Regions from separate parts of the Streptomyces sp. NPDC104367 genome, predicted to be linked through region 3. Evidence: riboswitches for the same ligand, from Rfam matches in the RefSeq annotation. Region 3 holds a riboswitch; each other region holds the start of a gene.
What was found. Region 3 has a riboswitch for cyclic di-AMP ahead of ACZ619_RS29765 (M23 family metallopeptidase). Riboswitches for the same ligand answer to the same signal wherever they lie in the genome.

Region 1 (6,167 bases), on a different contig from region 3:
TCCGAGCCCTCCACCACGAACCCGGCGTCCGCGATCATCTCCAGGTCGGCCTGGCCGGCCTGGCCCTCGGTGGTGAGGTAGTCGCCGAGGAAGATCGAGTTGGCCAGGTGCAGCGCGAGCGGCTGCATGGTGCGCAGATGCACCTCGCGGCCGCCCGCGATCCGGACCTCGACGTCGGGGCAGACGAACCGCACCATCGCCAGGATGCGCAGGCAGCGCTGCGGGGTGAGGTTCCACTCCTTGGCCAGCGGCGTGCCCTCGACCGGGATCAGGAAGTTCACCGGCACCGAGTCCGGGTCCAGCTCGCGCAGCGAGAAGACCACGTCGACCAGGTCCTCGTCCGACTCGCCCATGCCGGCGATCAGGCCCGAACAGGCCGACAGACCCGCCGCGTGCGCCTTGTTGACCGTGTCCACCCGATCGGCGTACGTGTGCGTGGTCGTGATGTCCCCGTACGTCCCCTCGGACGTGTTGAGGTTGTGGTTGTAGGCGTCCGCGCCCGCCTCGCGCAGCCGCTCGGCCTGGCCGTCGGAGAGCAGACCGAGACAGGCGCACACCTCGACGCCCTCGTTCTGCTCCTTGATCGCCTTGATGGTGCCGGCGACCCGGTCCACGTCCCGGTCGGTCGGGCCGCGCCCGGAGGCCACCAGGCAGACCCGCTTGGCGCCCCCGGCGAGCCCCGCGGCGGCCGCCCTGGAGGCCTCGTCGGGTTTCAGCCAGCTGTACTTGAGGATGCCGGTCGAGGAGCCCAGCCGCTGCGAGCAGTAGGAGCAGTCCTCCGGGCACAGGCCCGACTTGAGGTTGACCAGGTAGTTGAGTTTCACGCGCCGGCCGAACCACTGCCGGCGCACCTTGCCGGCCGCGGCCACCACGTCGAGCACGTCGTCGTCCGAGGTCGCCAGCACGGCGAGCGCTTCCTCGCGGGTCGGCAGCTCGCGCCGAAGCCCCTTGTCCACCAGCGTGTTCAGCAGGTCCATGAGAGCCGATCCTGTACTACGAGGCTGCCCCGGGCCAAGGAGAGTTCGCACAACCCTGGCAGATCGACATGTGGGTATCACCACACAGTGGGTGCCCGACGGTCCCGCTAGGGTCTGTTCATTGCCTACAAAATCACCGGAGGGGTCATGGCGTTCGGCTGGATCGACGAACAGGCGGAGCTGCGCCGCCGCGCCGGACTCGAACGGACCCTGCGCCCCCGTCCCGCCGATTCGCCGCTGCTGGACCTCGCGAGCAACGACTACCTGGGCCTGGCCGGCCATCCCGAGGTCGCCGAGGGCGCCGCCGGGGCGGCCCGGACCTGGGGCGGCGGAGCCACCGGCTCCCGGCTGGTGACCGGCACGACCGAGCTCCACACCGAGCTGGAGCGCGAGCTGGCCGAATTCTGCGGGTTCGAGGCGGCCCTGGTCTTCTCCTCCGGCTACGCGGCCAACCTCGCCGCCGTCACCACGCTCGGCCCGCACGGCTCGCTGATCGTCTCCGACGCCCTCAACCACGCCTCCCTGATCGACGGCTGCCGGCTGGCCCGGGGCACCACCCAGGTCGTCGGGCACGCCGACCCGGACGCGGTGCGCAAGGCGCTCGGCACCCACGAGGGGCCCGCGGTGGTCGTCTCCGACACGGTGTTCTCCGTCGACGGCGACGCGACCCCGCTCGCCGCCCTGGCCGGGGCGTGCCGGGAGCACGGCGCCGGGCTCCTCGTCGACGACGCGCACGGGCTCGGCGTCCTCGGGGACGGCGGGCGGGGGGCGCCGTTCGCGGCCGGGCTGGCCGGTGCCGACGACGTGGTGGCGACCGTGACCCTGTCCAAGTCGCTGGGCAGTCAGGGCGGGGCCGTGCTGGGTCCGGCCCGGGTGGTCGACCATCTGGTCAACGCGGCCCGCACCTTCATCTTCGACACCGGTCTGGCCCCCGCGGCGGCGGGGGCGGCGCTGGCGGCCCTGCGGCTGCTGCGGCGCGAGCCCGGGCGCGCGGCCCGGGCCCGCGAGGTGGCCGCCGAGCTGCACGCACGGCTGACCGCCGCGGGTCTGGAAGCGGTACGGCCGGACGCCGCGGTGGTCTCCGTGCGGGCACCGTCCCCGGAGCGGGCCGTGCGATGGGCGGCCGACTGCCGGACGGCAGGTCTGGCCGTGGGCTGTTTCCGTCCGCCTTCCGTGCCGGACGGAGTCTCACGGCTCAGGCTGACCGCCCGGGCCGACCTCTCCGGGGCCGAGATCGAACGCGCTGTACGGGTGATCGGCGAGACACGACCATGAGTCGGCGTGACACGGCCGGGTGCCGCTCGCGGGTGGATACGGGTGCGGTTCCGCGCTGATCAGTCGGTGAACACGGCCAGGAAACCCGTCCAGCTCTCGGGGGAGAAGAGCAGCGCGGGTCCGGCCGGGTCCTTGGAGTCACGCACGGCGAGCAGTCCGGCGGGCGCACCGGAGTGCGGCCGTGCGGTCTCCACGCAGTTGTTCGCTCCGGTGCTGTGACTGCTGCGCAGCCACCGCACGCCGAGCAGATCGGTACTGGAAGGAACGTGCCGAGGCAGTGCAGTCATGGTGCCTCCTTACGTGCCGTCACTTATCCCGGCGATGAAATCCAACGAGTCCTCGGGCGAAAGCGCGTGGATCTGAAGGGTGTCGAAGGCCTCCGCATAGGCCTGGAGGTCTTCTTTCCGCTCCAGGTAGAGGCTACTCGTCAACTGGTCGAGAACAACCACATCCAGATCAGAAGTGCTCGGAAATGAGAAGATTACGAAAGGGCCGGTGATGCCGATATGCGCACCGGCCTGGAACGGCAGCACCTGGATCCGCACCTGGGGCAGCCTCGCCGCCTCCATCAGCCGGTGCAGCTGGCGGGCCATCACCCCCGGGCCGCCGACCTCACGGCGCAGCACCGCCTCGTCCAGGACCGCGCTCAGCCGCAGCGGCGGATCGTTGCGCAGCACGTCCTGCCTGGCCAGGCGCACTTCCACCAGGGTGTCCAGCGCCTCGTCGTCGAGTCCCTCGGCGGCCACCCGGGTGACGGCCCGCGCGTACTCGGACGTCTGCAACAGCCCCGGTACCACCGAGGTCTCCAGCGTGCGCATCGCGCTCGCCTGCGACTCCAGGCTGATGAAGTCCCGGTAGGCGGGCGGCAGCACCCCGCGGTAGGCGTGCCACCAGTGGTGCCGTCCGGCCGTGTCCTCCGACCCCGCCAGCACCAGCAGCAACTCGCGCAACTGCCCCTCGGTCACGCCGTAGGCGTCCAGGAGTAACCGCACATCGGCCGGTTTCACACCGCTGGCGCCGGTCTCTATCCGGCTCACCTTCGACTGGTGCCAGCCCACCAGACGGGCGGCCTCACCGCTCGTGAGACCCGCACCGGTGCGCAGCATGCGCAGTTCGGCGCCCAGTTTTCGGCGGCGTACCGCGGGACCGTTCTGCATGGGCTACTCCTTACTCCTTCCGGGCCGCCCAAATACGGTCTGGGGTCGCAGAGTTCACCGCTTCGAGCGACAGATATATGCACATCTTGGTGGATCGCTCCCCGTGACCGGCCCGGTAATGGCAGTCTGGCGAAGAAGCACCAGTCCGGGACCGTACTCGAACCATCCGCACCGTGTCGGACTACGGTCCCGAGGAAAGGGACGACGTCGCCATGGCAGACCATCTGGAAGCATCCGTCACTCTGCCGAGCGATCCCGCCTCGGTCTCCACGGCCCGCTCCTATGTGCTGGACACCCTCGCGGAGTGGGGACTGCCACCGCAGACGGAGACCGCGGACACCATCCGCCTCATCGTCTCGGAACTCGCCACCAACGCCGTACAGCACACCTTCGGACAGTCACCCACCTTCACGGTGGACATCGCCCTCGACCGCGACGAACACCTCCACATCGGCGTCACGGACAGTCACCCCCGCTTCCCCAGGAGACTTCCCGCCGCGGTCCAGCAGGACAACGGGCGCGGCATGGTCATCATCCGCTGGCTCACCGCCGAGTGCGGCGGCAGACTCCGGGTCCGCCCGACCCGGGAGGGCGGCAAGACCGTCTCCATCGAACTGCCCTGGACGGTGCCGGCCGGCACCGTGACCGCGGCCGGCCAGCAGGAACCGTAGCCCCGAGTCCCCGCCGGCCGGCACCCGGTCGCCGGGTCAGCTCACCCGGCCGTACCAGACGCTCCTGGTCCAGATCTTCTGCAGCTTCACCACGTCCCCGGTCTTCGGGGCGTGCCAGATCTTTCCCTTCCCGGCGTAGATGCCGACGTGGTACACGCTGGAACCCGAGTGGAAGAAGACCAGGTCCCCGGCCTTGCGGTGGCCGGCCGAGATGTGACGGGTCTTGTTGTACTGCTGGGCCGCCGTACGCGGCAGGCTCTTGCCCGCCTTCTTGAACGAGTACAGCGTCAGCCCGGAGCAGTCGAACCGGTTCGGTCCGCTGGCGCCCCACCTGTAGGGTGACCCCTTCTTCGAGGCGGCGACCTGAAGCGCCTTCGTCGCCATCGTGGCGGCCGAGGCCTCGGAGGCGACACCCGGGATCACGATCGAGCCGCCGACGGCGGCGATCGTCAGCGCCGAGGCCGTACCGGCCCTGGCCATGAGCGACGGGACACGATTGAGCGCAGTCATGCGCAACCCTTCGTCAGCCGCCTGTGAAGGATGACCTGTCGGATTCGGGCTGGCGAAGTTGCCCGGCCGCTGACGCGGCTTCACCCCAAGGGCTGCTCGGCCCGGTCATGGCGCGACCGTTCCGGCGACCCGTCTTGCTCGGGTCCTCCACTCCTGCCGATGCACTTCTGTCGACGGGTCAATCCGGGCGGCGGCAGGACTCGGCGTCCGCCCGGACCGCCCCGCCGCTGTGGCGGGGGCTTGTCGTCAGACAGGGATCTTCACTCACGTGTGTCCGAAAATCCCAATGGAATCGGGGATTTGTGGGGTTACTCACCACCCACCCGTTCGGGTGGACAATGCTCTGTTCGACTCAACGCCAACTGCCCTGCGTAGCCCCGGACCTGCGCGAAAGCACTCCAGGGGCTCCCTCGGACCCGCACGTCGAGCGGGTCCGCCGGTCAGGTAAAACCACGCCGCGCTCCGCTGAACGGGGGTAACCCCGTTGGGTCGTTTCGACTCCGGCCCGGACGCGGCCTCGACGGCCGGGCCCGCGGCCTGCGCGCGTCAGCGTACGCAGTCGGGCGGGAGCGCGACGCGAGCGGTCCGGCGCTCACCGTCGAGCACCCGCAACGCCCGTGCCAGCGTGTCCCCGTGCAGCTCCGTCTCGCCCCTGCCGTGCATCAGGGCCAGCGCGTCACGCAGCTCGGAAGCGGCGCGCACCAGCGCCTGCGCGGCGCGCAGGCCACGATACGTGTCCTCGTTCTGCGCCGGGTTGATACGGCCCAGCAGATCGACCACGTCCAGATAACGGTCGATCAACTCGCCCTCGGCGCGGGTGAGCGCGGGCAGCGGCGGAAGTTCCGGTGGCAGCATCGGCGGCTCACCCCGCGTCCGGCAGGCCGAGCGAGCCCCTGCGCTCGGGCATGACCAGGTCCACCAGCCCGTACGCCAGCGCCTGCCGGGCGTCCAGGACCAGGTCCCGCTCCATGTCCTCGCGCACCTGCTCCGGGGTGCGCCCGGTGTGCCGGACGAGCATCTCCTCCATCAGGGTACGGACCCGTTCCAACTCCGCCGCCCGGATGGCCAGATCACTCGGCCGGCCCCGCACCGGTTCCGGCAGGGACGGCTGCTGGAGGAGAATGCGCGCCCCCGGCAGCGCGGACCGCTTGCCCGGGGTGCCGGCCGCGAGCAGGACCGCCGCCGACGCCCCGGCCTGGCCCAGGCAGACCGTGGCCACGTCACAGGTGACGTACCGGACCGTGTCGTAGATCGCCGTCATCGCGCTGAACGACCCGCCCGGCGAATTGACGTAGAGCGAGATGTCCTGCTCCGGGGCGGTGTGCTCCAGGTACATCAGCTGGGCCGTCACATCGTTCGCGGAGACCTCGTCCACGGGCGTGCCGAGGAACACGATCCGGTTCTCCAGCAGCTTCGAGTACGGATCCAGCGTGCGTTGCGCGGCACCGGTGCGTTCGGTGAACTCGGGCAGCACATAGCGGGCGGACGGTCGGGTCATGACGTACCCCTCCTGGCGACTGACGCGTGTCGGGCCGGTCTCTCCGTAAAAAATGTACAGGACGTACAGGAGCTGGCCG
Region 2 (6,167 bases), on a different contig from region 3:
CCCGGCGTCTGCTGGGAGCCCTCGTCCGAGGAGCGCAGGGTGCAGGCCGCGAGGTCGTCGAGGTCCTGCGGGCGCTCGCCGTCCCGGCCGATGGCGTCGGCGATGCGCCGGAGGGTGGCGGACCGCTTCCGCTCCAGTGGTTCCACGATGGTCAGGTCGGCGAGGCCGGGGTCCTGCCCGAGGGTGTCGGCCGACTCCTTGAGCTGCTGGTAGGCGGCCGCGATCTGCCGGTCCAGCTCGGCGAGTTCACGGTCGACGTCGTCCCGCGCCCCGTCGGGCACCGCCGTCAACCGGCTGCCGACGTCGGGGCAGTAGACCGTGGGCGCGGACAGCACCCGGGCGGTCGCCGCCGTACCGGAGGGGTCGCCCCAGCCGCCCTCGCTCGCCGAGGCGTAGACGTTCGCCGCGACCAGTCCCCCGCCGCCGAGCATCAGGGCGACCGCTGCGAAGGTCGCGCGCCGTGCGCCTGTCGGACGTCTGCGCCTGTTGCGTCTCAAGATCGTTCCCCTGCGTCTTGTGGGCGGCCCGGACATGGAAGCCCCCGGCCCTATACGTCAATCACCGCCGCCGTGTTCAACAGACCCGCGAATTCACGGCGACCTCATAGAAAACGACCACCCCGGGTGACCGTCCGGACACGGAGCGCACCCGCCGAACACACACTCCCACCTGGCCTTTTGGGCTTTACGTGGGAAACTGTTGTGAAAACGGCGGGGAGGCGCCCCTGTCATGAGCGATGCGGAGATCGACTACACGGCGGTGTTCCAGACCCTGCCCGGGATGGTGGCCCTGCCGACTCCCGGGCTGGTGTACGCGGACGCCAACGAGGAGTTCCTCCGCATGGCCGGGCGCAGGCGCCAGGACGTGGTCGGCCGGTACCTGTTCGACGTCTTCCCGGACAACCCCGACGACGACACCGCGACCGGCATGCGCAACCTGGAGGCCTCCCTGCTGCGGGTACTGGCCACCGGCGAACGCGACACCATGGCCGTCCAGCGGTACGACGTCCAGGTCCCGGGCCGCCCCGGGTGCTGGGAGGAGCGGTACTGGAGCCCGGTGAACGTGCCGGTGCTCGGCCCGGACGGCAGGGTGGCCCTGCTGGTGCACCGGGTCGAGGAGGTCACCGAGCTGATCCGGGCGCGCCGGGCCGCCGGGGACAGCCGGAGCCAGGTCCTGGAGGCCGAGCTGTACCGGCGCGCGGGCGAACTCCAGGAGATCAACGAACGGCTGCGGCAGGCGCACGCCCGGGAGCGGGAGGTCGCGGTCGCCCTCCAGGAGGCGATGCTGCCCGCCGCCCGGCAGCCGGCGCACCACAGGGCGGCCGTGCGCTACCGGCCCGCGACGGGTTCGCTGAACGTGTGCGGCGACTGGTACGACCTGATCGACCTGGTCGACGGCGACCGCGTCGGTGTCTCGGTCGGCGACGTGGTGGGGCACGGGCTCGAAGCGGCCTGCGTCATGGGGCAGTTGCGCAGCGCGCTCAGCGCGGCTTCCCGGGTCGCCGAGGGGCCCGCCCAGGCGCTCGGCGTACTGGGGCGGTACGCGCACGTGGTGGAGGGCGCCGAGTCGGCCACGGCGGTGACGACGTTCGTCGACTTCGACCGCCATACCGTCACCTACAGCAGTGCCGGTCATCCACCGCCCGTCCTGCTGCACGCGGACGGCCGCGTCGAGTTCCTCGACCGGGCCACCGATCCCCCGCTCGACGCCCACCCCGATCCGCCGCCGCGCCCGCAGGCCGTCACCGCGTTCGACGACGGCGCGACCCTCGTCCTCTACACCGACGGACTGATCGAACGGCGCGGCGAGGACATCGACACCGGCCTCGCCCGGCTCGCCGAATCCCTCACCGGACACCGGGAGTTGGACCCCGAGGCGCTCGCCGACGCGGTGCTGCGCGAGCTGCTTCCGGAGGAGGGCGCGACCGACGACACCGCCCTGGTGGTCGTCCGGCTGTGATCTCCGGGTGGGCGAATTACCGTTCCCCGCACACCCGTACCGAACAGTACGACGAACATCACAAATACGTATCGGACATTACGCACTTCAACCTTCACACCAGTGACACAAGTTGGCTAAGTTGACGGCCAAGCCGTTCGGCTCCCCCCGGCGAATCCCGTCGGGCCGCGCGGCTTCCGCCGAGTCCGGTGCCCCACGGGGCGTACCCGGAGCCGGGGACCCAACCGATCAACTGGGGTGAATCGGCCAACTGCCGTTCAGGGCAAAGGCCGTAGGGCATACCTTCCGGATTCGACGCCCGAACCCGACAGCTAACCCGGTAGGCGGAGCACGGAAGGAGCACGACCCCCATGGCGCCCGAGAGCCGTGACGAGGTTCGACAGCGGATCGACAGCCTCTACGACCAGGCCGAGAACGCCACCGGGAACTACAACGCGACGCGTGCGGCGAACGGGGGTTCACGCTCCCGTGGGGTGCCGCTGTTCAAGCGGCCCGACCGCGGAGACCCGGGTCTGGACAGCATCGCCCGTGAGTGGTTCGAGGGCGCGCGCTCGAAGCTGGGGCCGAGCGTCCCGGCCGCGCTGCCCGCCGACCGGCAGCCGGCCAACCCTGGACCGCGGCGGCCCGTCAGCGCGATGGCGGCCGATCTGATCAGCCAGCTGGAGGGCAGCGGGCCCTCCCGCCCCGAGCTGCCCGCCGGGTCGTCCGGCAGGGCCGACGCGCAGACCCCCGAACTGACGGCACGGCCCAGGCTGGAGCTGACCGCCGGGTCCACCCCGGCCCTGCCCGCCGGGCCGGGCGGCGCCGCCAAGGCGCTGCCCGTGGCCGCGCCGCAGCGGTCGGCGCCGGGCACCTCCAAGACGAAGAACCAGCTCAAGGTCGCCAAGGCCCGCGAGATCCTGTCCCAGCGCACCGGCCGGCGCGCGATCGCCGCGCTCGACCCGGCACCGGCGCCGATGGCGGCACCGGCCCCTCCCGCGCCGCCGGTGCAGAGCGCGCCGCCCACGCAGGCCTTCTGGCCGAGGCCCGAGGCCGAAGCGCCCCGGCCGCCCCAGGCTTCCCAGGCACCACGAGCTCCTCAAGCCCCCCAGGCACCCCAGGCCCCGGCCCAGCAGCCGTGGACGCCGACGCCGCCCGCCGTCAGCATCCCCAGCCAGCGCACCGACAGCGGCCCCTTCCGCACGGGCGCGTTCCCGACGGCGGACGCGGCCGACTCCGGTTCGTTCCGGGTGATGACCCCGGGCGGCGGGGGCGCCACGGGCAGCTTCCCGGCCGTGTCCCCCAGGGACGCGGGCACCGCCGCCCCGGCCCCGAACCCGGCGGACTCCGGCTCCTTCCGCGTGATGACCCCGGGCGGCGGGGGCGCCACGGGCAGCTTCCCGGCCGCGGCGCCGGGCGACAGGGGCGCCAACCCGCCCGCGAACCCGGCGGACAGCGGTTCCTTCCGGGTCATGACCCCGGGCAACGCGGCCCCCGCCCCGGCTCCCGCTCCGGCCGCCGACACCGGCTCCTTCCGGATCATGACCCCGGGCGGCGGGGGCGCCACGGGCAGCTTCCCGACCGTGTCCCCCAGGGACGCGGGCACCGCCGCCCCGGCCCCGAACCCGGCGGACACCGGCTCCTTCCGCGTGATGACCCCGGGCGCGTCGGCCGCGTACACCCCGATACCGGACACGAACACCGGTTCCTTCCCCGGCGCGGGCGCGCTGCCGCCCGAGGCGCCGGTCGCCGCCACCGCCGTGCTCCCCGTCCAGAACCCGATGGACACCGGCTCCTTCCGGGTCATGACCCCGGGCGCACCGGCCTCGTACACGGCCATCCCGGCACCCGCTGCGGACCCGGTCCAGTCGGCCGGCACGTACGCCGCGGCGGCCCCCGCGGCGGCGCCCATGCCGCAGCCGACCGCCTACGCGGCACCCCAGCCCCCGGCCGCCCCGAACCCCTACCCCGTCGCGGCTCCCGCTCCCGCTCCCGCTCCCGCCATGAGCATGCCCATGCCCATGGCCATGGCCACGGGACCCATGCCGATGCAGGCACCGGCCCCGGCCATGGCGCCCCCCGCACCGATGGCGGCCCCCGCGCCCATGCCGGCCGCGGCTCCGGCGATGCCCGCTCCGGCGCCGATGCCGGCACAGGCTCCGATGCCCGCCGCCGCACCCCCGGTCGCCGCGGCCCCGACGCCCGCCGCGGCTCCGACGCCCGCCGCGGCTCCGGCCACCGCCACCTTCGCCCCCGGCGCCCTCACCGACACCGGCACCTTCCTCCAGCCGGGCGGCACGGCCGAACCGGGCAAGGCGATGAAGGCGCTGTCGTTCGCACGGGCGCAGATCGGGCGGCCGTGCGTCTGGGGGGCGACCGGGCCGGAGTCGTACGACTGCTCCAGCCTGATCCAGGCCGCCTGGCGAGCCGCCGGGGTGAGCCTGCCGCGCTCCGCGGCGGAGCAGACGCTGGCCGGCACGGCGTTGACGCTGACCGCGATGGAACCGGGTGACCTGGTCTTCTTCTTCGACAACGACAGCCACGTCGGTATCTACGCGGGTGGCGGCATGATGATCCACGCCCCCAGTCCGGGCGCCCTCATCCGCGAGGAGTCCATCTACAACGCCGGAGAGTCGGCCATCCACCGGGTGATCCGCCCGGCCTGACCCCTCGGCCTGCCCCGACCCGACCAGGCCCGACCCCCCGTGACGGGCCGCCGCGAACCGCACCGCCGGCATCGCAGCGTCCCGTCCGGCACCGAAACCGCCTGGTGAACGTCTTGCGTCACTCGGCCGCCGGCATGACGACGGCCCCCGTGAGGGCGGGCATCCGCACGGCAGCCCGCCCCGTCCCGCCCCCTCCTGTCACGCTCGGGCGCTTCTTCGGCGTGTGCGCCAGCTGGTGTGGTGGTCGAGGAGGGTCTCCTCGACGGGGCGGTAGGTGAGGCCCAGTTCCCCGGTGCTCCGGGCGTTGTCGACGCGGAAGCGGATGCCGAGGTGTTTGCGTATGTAGTCCTGGGTGAGACCGAAGAGCGGTCCGAGGATGCGTACCGGCCAGTGCGGGAGCGCCGTGCGGGGCAGGCGCGGGTCCCACGGGTGGCGGGTGCGGACGATTCTCGACATCTCGTGGAAGGACGTCATCGTCTCGTTGGCCACGATGTAACGGCCCTTCGCCGCCGGGTTCTCCGCCGCCGCGATGTGCGCGTCGGCGACGTCGCGGACGTCGGCGGTGGTGAAGCTGAAGTCCGGGGCGCCGTAGCAGAAGTACCCCTTGAACAGCTCGTCCAGCAGGAACAGGCTGCCCGACTCGGAGGCGGGCGTGAGCGAAGGGCCCAGGATCAGGCCGGGGTTGATCGAGACCATGCGCCAGCGGTCCTGCGCGGCCTCCGCGTCCCACGCGGCGCGCTCGGCGACCGTCTTGGCGTAGTGGTAGGGGTTGTTCTCCACCGTGCTGCTGGTGTTGAAGTACTCCTCCGTCAGCACCTGGCCGGTCATCTCCCGGACGTCCGCGTAGTCGCCGAAGATCGCGCCCACGGTGGAGGTGAACACCAGGGTCTCCACCTCGGGTGTGCGCTCCACGCTCCCGAGCACGTTGCGGGTGCCGAGCAACGCCGGGTCCACCATGTCCCGTTGCCCGTCCTCGATGCGCTCGGGCATCAGGAACGGCGAGGCCACGTGGAAGACGGTCGCGCAGCCGCGGAACGCCTCGTCGAAGGAGCCCTCCTTCAGCAGGTCCGCCTCGAAGAGCGTGAGCCGGTCGGGGAAGGCCTCCTGGAGGTCCCACAGGGGCCGCACCTTGGCCGGGTCGCCGGTCCGGCGCACGGTGGCCCGCACCCGGTACCCCCGCTCCAGCAGACGCCGTACCAGATGGCTGCCCACGAACCCGCTGCCACCGGTCACCGCGACGGTCGCCCCCGCGCCGGTCACCTCCGCACCGGTCGCCTCCGCGCCGGTCGTCTCCCCGCGTGCCTCCACGCCCTCACCCCTCCCTCCGGCCACCGCGCCTCGGTGCGCCGCAGGGGAAAGGTTGGTGCATGTCCGGGGCGGTCGCCAAGCACGGGGAGGACGCGATCACGACCCGGTAGGGTGCGGGAGTCATAAGGCTGACCCGCTAAAGGTCATAAGGTCGGCTTATGGGGTCATAGACCGGACCCGCGTACTAACTTAGGACTGCCTTAGTTTAGGCTTCCCGTTCGAGATCGATTGTCTTCACTCGGTCGATTGTCTTCG
Region 3 (6,167 bases):
CAGCCGGACCACGCCGTCCTCGAAGCTGCGCTGCTGGGTGTAGCCGGCGTCCGTGAACACCTTGATCATCTTGGAGTTGGCGGGCAGCACCTCGGCGGCGAACCGGCGGATGCCGCGCTCGCGCGCGACGGCGGCGATGTGCTCCAGGAGAGCGGAGGCGACACCGCGGCCCTGGTGGGCGTCCTGGACGAGGAAGGCGACCTCGGCCTCGTCGGCGGGGGCCGACGCGGGCATGCCGTCGGCGCCAATGCGGTCATAGCGTACGGTGGCGATGAACTCGCCGCCGATGGTGGCCGCGAGTCCCACCCTGTCCACAAAGTCGTGGTGCGTGAAGCGGTGGACGTCCTTGGCGGAGAGCCTGGGGTAGGGCGCGAAGAAGCGGTAGTACTTCGACTCGTCCGAGACCTGCTCGTAGAAGCTGACCAGGCGGTCGGCGTCATCGACGGTGATGGGCCGGACGCGCGCGGTGCCACCGTCGCGCAGTACCACGTCCGCCTCCCAGTGGGCGGGGTACTCGTGCCGGTCCTGCCGGTCCGCCGGGGTCTGCATGGGCCCCAGAGTACGGCTCGCGTCCGACAACGGCGCGAGGCAGTCTGTGGAGGACGGAAGTCGGGCCGAGGCCGCGGTCCGACGACACACCCGGAGGGCATCCGTGTCCGCTCCGGGGATGCTTCACGTTATGGGAAACTGGTCTAGACAACCCTGAAAACCGAAGGGCAGCATCACATGGCTGAGCGCCGCGTCAACGTCGGCTGGGCCGAGGGCCTCCACGCCCGCCCCGCTTCCATCTTCGTCCGAGCCGCCACGGCCGCAGGCGTCCCGGTGACGATCGCCAAGGCCGGGGGCAACCCTGTCAACGCGGCCTCCATGCTGGCTGTCCTGGGCCTGGGCGCCCAGGGCGGCGAGGAGATCGTCCTCGCCTCCGACGCCGAGGGCTCCGACGCCGCCCTCGACCGCCTGGCCAAGCTGGTCGCCGAGGGTCTCGAGGAGCTCCCCGAGACCGTCTGAGCGACACAGCGCCGCCCGCACGTCAGGGCCGAGGCCGCGCCGCACCCGAACGGGGCGGCGCGGCCTCGCCGTTTTCCGCCCCGGAAATTTGCCCCGCCTCGGCTCCGGCGTGCGCGGCGAGGCGTTCCGCACGCCCCGCACCATTTGCACCAGGCACACCAATAGCGCGCCACCGGAAATTCCCGGCGCGCGCGAATAAGGGCAGCGGAAATACGGCTCCGCTGAATAACATCTCTTTGTATACGGCGCTCGTGTTAATGCCGCAGGCCCGACATGTTTACGGGAGGTTGCGAAGTCCTCACACCGTTCGCCCGGTCGGCCCCGCCCGAGAACCGCAGCCGGTGGGCGGCCGTCACGCGCTCGGTGTGCAGCGCGGTGATCGCCCGTGCGCGCTCGCCGTCGCCGCGCGCCACCGCGTCCACGATGGCGCCGTGCTCGGCCCAGGACTCCACGGGGTTGGCGGGCGCGTCGGCCGCGTACATCCAGGCGATCTTGTGCCGCAGCTGGGTGAGGGTCGAGGTCAGGGCGTGGCTGCCGGAGGCCTGGGCGAGCGTCTCGTGGAACCAGCCGCCCAGCGAGCGCAGATCCTCGCTGTTGCCCCTGCGGGACCGCTCCTGGCCCAGCCTGACCAGCCCGCGCAGCACCTTGAGGTGGGCCTCGGTGCGCCGCTGGGCGGCCCGTGCGGCGCCCAGCGGCTCCAGGAGCATCCGCATCTCCAGCAGGTCGGCCGCCTCCTGCTCGGTCGGCTCGGCGACGCACGCGCCCGCGTGCCGGCGCGTCACCACGAAGCCCTCGGCCTCCAGGGTGCGCAGGGCCTCGCGGACGGGGACGCGCGAGACGCCGTAGCGGCGGGCCAGCAGTTCCTCGGTGAGCCGGCCGCCTCGCTCGTAGACACCCGCGACGATGTCGTCCCGGATCGCCGTGCATACCGAGTGCGCCGGAATACGCATGACCGACCTCCGCCTTAATCCCCGAGAAAAGCCGCCGAGTGGCGTCCGTTCCGTGACTCTATTGCAATGAGCCGGAATTTCCGACGGGGGGCCGGAATCCAGGGATATATTTTGGACAGCGGGGGCACGAAAACGGCGAAAGCCCCGGCTCGGGAGCCGGGGCTTGTGAAGATCTGGCCGTATGTCGTCAGACGTTCACACCGTGCTTGCGGAGGTAGGCGACCGGGTCGACGTCGGAGCCGTACTCCGCGGTCGTACGGGCCTCGAAGTGGAGGTGTGGGCCCGTCACGTTGCCGGTGGCGCCGGAGAGGCCGATCTGCTGGCCCGGGGTGACCTGCTGGCCCACCGAGACGCCGATGGACGACAGGTGGCCGTACTGGGTGTACATGCCGTCGGCCATCTTGATGACGATCTGGTTGCCGTACGCCCCGCCCCAGCCGGTGGAGACGACCGTGCCGGTGCCGACGGCGTGCACGGCCGTGCCGGTGGCGGCGTGGAAGTCGATGCCGGTGTGGGTGCCGGAGGACCACAGGGAGCCGCCGGTCTTGTAGCCGGTGGAGACGTAGGAGCCCGAGATCGGTGCGACGAAGGCGTTGAGGCGCTCGCGCTCGGCCGCCCGGGCGGCGCGCGCCTTGGCCTCGTGCGCCTCCTTCGCCCTGGCCGCGGCCTCCTTGCGGGCGGCCTCCAGGGCCGCCTCGCGCTCGGCCTCGGCCTTCTGCGTGACGGCCTGGGCGTCGATCTGCTCGACCACCGAGTCGCTGACCGTGATGACCGGGGTGAGGCCGGTCTGCTCGACGGAGTTCTCGGCGGCGAGGGCCGGGGCCGCGGAGACGGTGCCGATGACACCGGTGGTGGTGAGGGCCGCGATGCCGGCGGCCTGCGCGCCGGTGCGCTTCACCCGGCCGGGACGACGGTGCTTCCCGGAGGCGCACATGAACGCCATGTAGAGGCTGGTCCTTTCCTTCCCTCTCGCCTACCGGGTTAGCTGACGGGTTCGGAGCAGGAAGGTCTCCTACGGACCCCCTCGCGGCTCGCGCGGGCGCCCGATTCACCCCAGGGACGTGTGGGTCCCCGGCTCCCCTGGCTCGCGCCGTACGGGGACTCGGCGATGACTGTCCGGTGCCGCGGTTGCGGCGCACTGCATGACGGACAGCCCGGAAGAACCTACGAGGGCGCGCTTTCCATACCCAAACGGATCCGGGTTTTTGTAGCGCATCCCACAGGGCAGACAGGCAACCTCCGCCCCAATTCGGACATTCGGCGGCCCTGGTGACATCCCGGTCACCAGGGCCGCTCCACGCGCGTGTGCCGCCCGCCCGGTTACTCGGCGGCGACGACCGTGACTTCGCCGATCCCGAGCGCCTCGACGGGCTCCTTGATCTGCGCCGCGTCCCCGACGAGGACGGTCACCAGCCGGTCCACCGAGAAGGCGTTGACCACGGCCGCGGTGGCCTCCACGGTGCCGGTGGCGGCGAGCTGCCGGTAGAGGGTCGCCTGGAAGTCGTCGGGCAGGTGCTGCTCGACCTGGTCGGCCAGGGTGCCCGCGACGGCGGCCGCCGTCTCGTACTTGAGCGGCGCCACACCGACCAGGTTCTGCACGGCGATGTCGCGCTCGGCGTCGGTGAGGCCCTCGGCGGCGAGGGTGCGCAGCACCGTCCACAGGTCCTGGAGCGCGGGACCGGTGTTCGGGGTGTCCACGGAGCCGCTGATGGCCAGCAGGGAGGCGCCGCTGCCGTCGGGGGCGGAGCGCAGCACCTGCCCGAAGGAGCGGACGCCGTAGGTGTAGCCCTTCTCCTCGCGCAGGACGCGGTCCAGGCGGGAGGTGAGGGTGCCGCCCAGGCAGTAGGTGCCGAGCACCTGGGCGGGCCAGACGCGGTCGTGCCGGTCGGGGCCGACGCGGCCGATGAGCAGCTGCGTCTGGACGGCTCCGGGACGGTCCACGACGACGACCCGGCCGGTGTCGTCGGCGGTGACCGGCGGGACCGGCCGGGGCTCGGCGGTGGTGCCGCGCCAGGCGCCCAGGGTCTCGCCGAGCAGTTCGTCGAGGTCGATGCCGGTGAGGTCGCCGACGACGACCGCGGTGGCGGTCGCGGGGCGGACGTGCCGGTCGTAGAACGCGCGGACGGCGGCCGCGTCGATCTTCTCGACCGTCTCCTCGGTGCCCTGGCGGGGGCGGGACATCCGCGCGGTGGCCGGGAACAGCTCCTTGTAGAGCTGCTTGGCGGCCCGGCGGCTGGGGTTGGCCTGCTCGTGCGGGATCTCGTCGAGGCGGTTGCGGACCAGCCGCTCGACCTCGCTGTCGGCGAACGCGGGCGCCCGCAGCGCGTCGGAGAGCAGTCCGAGGCCCTTGGCCAGACGGGAGGCCGGGACCTCCAGGCTGACGCGGACGCAGGGGTGGTCGGCGTGGGCGTCGAGGGTGGCGCCGGCGCGCTCCAGTTCGGCGGCGAACTCCTCGGCGGAGTGCTTGTCGGTGCCCTCCGAGAACGCGCGCGCCATGATGGTGGCGACGCCGTCCAGGCCGGCCGGTTCGGCGTCCAGGGGCGCGTCCACCAGCACCTCGACGGCGACGACCTGCTGGCCGGGGCGGTGGCAGCGGAGCACGGTCAGGCCGTTGTCCAGGGTGCCGCGCTCGGGCGCGGGGAAGGCCCAGGGCCTGGCGTCGCCCGGCTGGGGCTGCGGGTGGAAGTCCATGCTGGCGAGCTCGGTCACTTGGCCGTCTCCTCGTCGTTGTCGCCGGCTTCGACCGTGGCCTCGGCCTCGGGGTCCTCGGGCACGTCGGCGTCCGGGGCCGTCTCCGGGGACTTGGGTTCGTAGACGAGCACCGCGCGGTTGTCGGGGCGCAGCCGCGCCTTGGCGATCTCCTGGACCTCCTCGGGGGTGACCGTCAGGACGCGCTGGACGGCGGTCAGGGCGAGCTGCGGGTCGCCGAACAGGACGGCGAAGCGGCACAGTTCGTCGGCGCGGCCCGCGACGGTGCCGAGCCGGTCCAGCCACTCGCGCTCCAACTGGGCCTGGGCGCGCTCCATCTCCTCGGGCGTGGGGCCCTCCTCGGCGAACCGGGCGAGCTCCTCGTCGATGGCGGTCTCGATGACCGGCACCTCGACATCACCGGAGGTCTTCACGTCCAGCCAGCCCAGGGAGGGCGCGCCGGCCAGGCGCAGCAGGCCGAAGCCGGCCGCGACGGCCGTACGGTCGCGCCGCACCAGGCGGTTGTAGAGCCGGGAGGACTCGCCGCCGCCGAGGACGGTGAGGGCGAGGTCGGCCGCGTCGGACGCGCGCGTGCCGTCCTCCGGGAGCCGGTAGGCGGCCATCAGCGCCCGCGCGGGGACCTCCTCCACGACGACCTCGCGCAGCTGCCCTCCCATGGTCTCGGGCAGCGAGCCGTCGCGCGGGGCGGGCTTGCCGTCGTGCGCCGGGATGGAGCCGAAGTACTTCTCGACCCAGGCCAGCGCCTGCTGCGGGTCGATGTCGCCGACGACCGACAGGACGGCGTTGTTGGGCGCGTAGTACGTCCGGAAGAACGCGCGGGCGTCCTCCAGGGTGGCCGCGTCCAGGTCGGCCATCGAGCCGATCGGCGTGTGGTGGTAGGGGTGGCCCTCCGGATAGGCGAGGGCGGTCAGCTTCTCGAACGCGGTGCCGTAGGGCACGTTGTCGTAGCGCTGGCGGCGCTCGTTCTTGACGACGTCGCGCTGGTTCTCCATCGACTCGTCGTCCAGGGCGGCGAGCAGGGAGCCCATCCGGTCGGCCTCCAGCCAGAGGGCGAGCTCCAGCTGGTGGGCGGGCATGGTCTCGAAGTAGTTGGTGCGCTCGAAGCTGGTGGTGCCGTTGAGCGAACCGCCGGCGCCCTGCACCAGCTCGAAGTGGCCGTTGCCCTTGACCTGGGCGGAGCCCTGGAACATCAGGTGCTCGAAAAGGTGAGCCAGGCCGGTGCGGCCCTTGACTTCGTGCCGGGAACCGACGTCGTACCAGAGGCAGACCGCCGCGACCGGGGTCAGGTGGTCCTCGGAGAGCACCACGCGCAGACCGTTGGCCAAGCGGTGCTCGGTCGCTGTCAGGCCTCCGGAGCCTGTCTCGGCCGTGGTCGTGTGACCCATGGGCATGTACGTCCCTTCGCTCGCGGAAGCGGTCTCGAACCGCGGTTTTTCTGCCGGTCCTGCCACTGTATGCAAGCGTGCGGGGACCCGGCGAAGTTCCCGCACGACATACGCC

Region 1: it holds a riboswitch for cyclic di-AMP, as region 3 does, so the genes downstream of both, ACZ619_RS20775 (C40 family peptidase) here and ACZ619_RS29765 (M23 family metallopeptidase) in region 3, are expected to answer to the same signal.
Region 2: it holds a riboswitch for cyclic di-AMP, as region 3 does, so the genes downstream of both, ACZ619_RS08085 (C40 family peptidase) here and ACZ619_RS29765 (M23 family metallopeptidase) in region 3, are expected to answer to the same signal.

The regions. Positions count from the first base shown of each region.
Region 1 covers NZ_JBVJND010000013.1:68,473-74,639, reverse strand. Annotated here, with positions in the region: gene bioB (biotin synthase BioB) at 1-977, opposite strand, end outside; gene ACZ619_RS20795 (8-amino-7-oxononanoate synthase) at 1,125-2,252, shown strand; gene ACZ619_RS20790 (DUF397 domain-containing protein) at 2,312-2,539, opposite strand; gene ACZ619_RS20785 (helix-turn-helix domain-containing protein) at 2,549-3,409, opposite strand; gene ACZ619_RS20780 (ATP-binding protein) at 3,622-4,080, shown strand; gene ACZ619_RS20775 (C40 family peptidase) at 4,117-4,590, opposite strand; cyclic di-AMP (ydaO/yuaA leader) riboswitch at 4,594-4,773, opposite strand; gene ACZ619_RS20770 (hypothetical protein) at 5,137-5,445, opposite strand; gene ACZ619_RS20765 (ATP-dependent Clp protease proteolytic subunit) at 5,453-6,088, opposite strand.
Region 2 covers NZ_JBVJND010000004.1:179,854-186,020, reverse strand. Annotated here, with positions in the region: gene ACZ619_RS08095 (DUF1996 domain-containing protein) at 1-431, opposite strand, end outside; gene ACZ619_RS08090 (PP2C family protein-serine/threonine phosphatase) at 730-1,959, shown strand; cyclic di-AMP (ydaO/yuaA leader) riboswitch at 2,127-2,301, shown strand; gene ACZ619_RS08085 (C40 family peptidase) at 2,310-4,604, shown strand; gene ACZ619_RS08080 (NAD-dependent epimerase/dehydratase family protein) at 4,803-5,864, opposite strand.
Region 3 covers NZ_JBVJND010000022.1:134,730-140,896, reverse strand. Annotated here, with positions in the region: gene ACZ619_RS29780 (bifunctional acetate--CoA ligase family protein/GNAT family N-acetyltransferase) at 1-549, opposite strand, end outside; gene ACZ619_RS29775 (HPr family phosphocarrier protein) at 727-1,008, shown strand; gene ACZ619_RS29770 (GntR family transcriptional regulator) at 1,263-1,958, opposite strand; gene ACZ619_RS29765 (M23 family metallopeptidase) at 2,146-2,901, opposite strand; cyclic di-AMP (ydaO/yuaA leader) riboswitch at 2,914-3,076, opposite strand; gene ACZ619_RS29760 (M16 family metallopeptidase) at 3,279-4,667, opposite strand; gene ACZ619_RS29755 (M16 family metallopeptidase) at 4,664-6,058, opposite strand.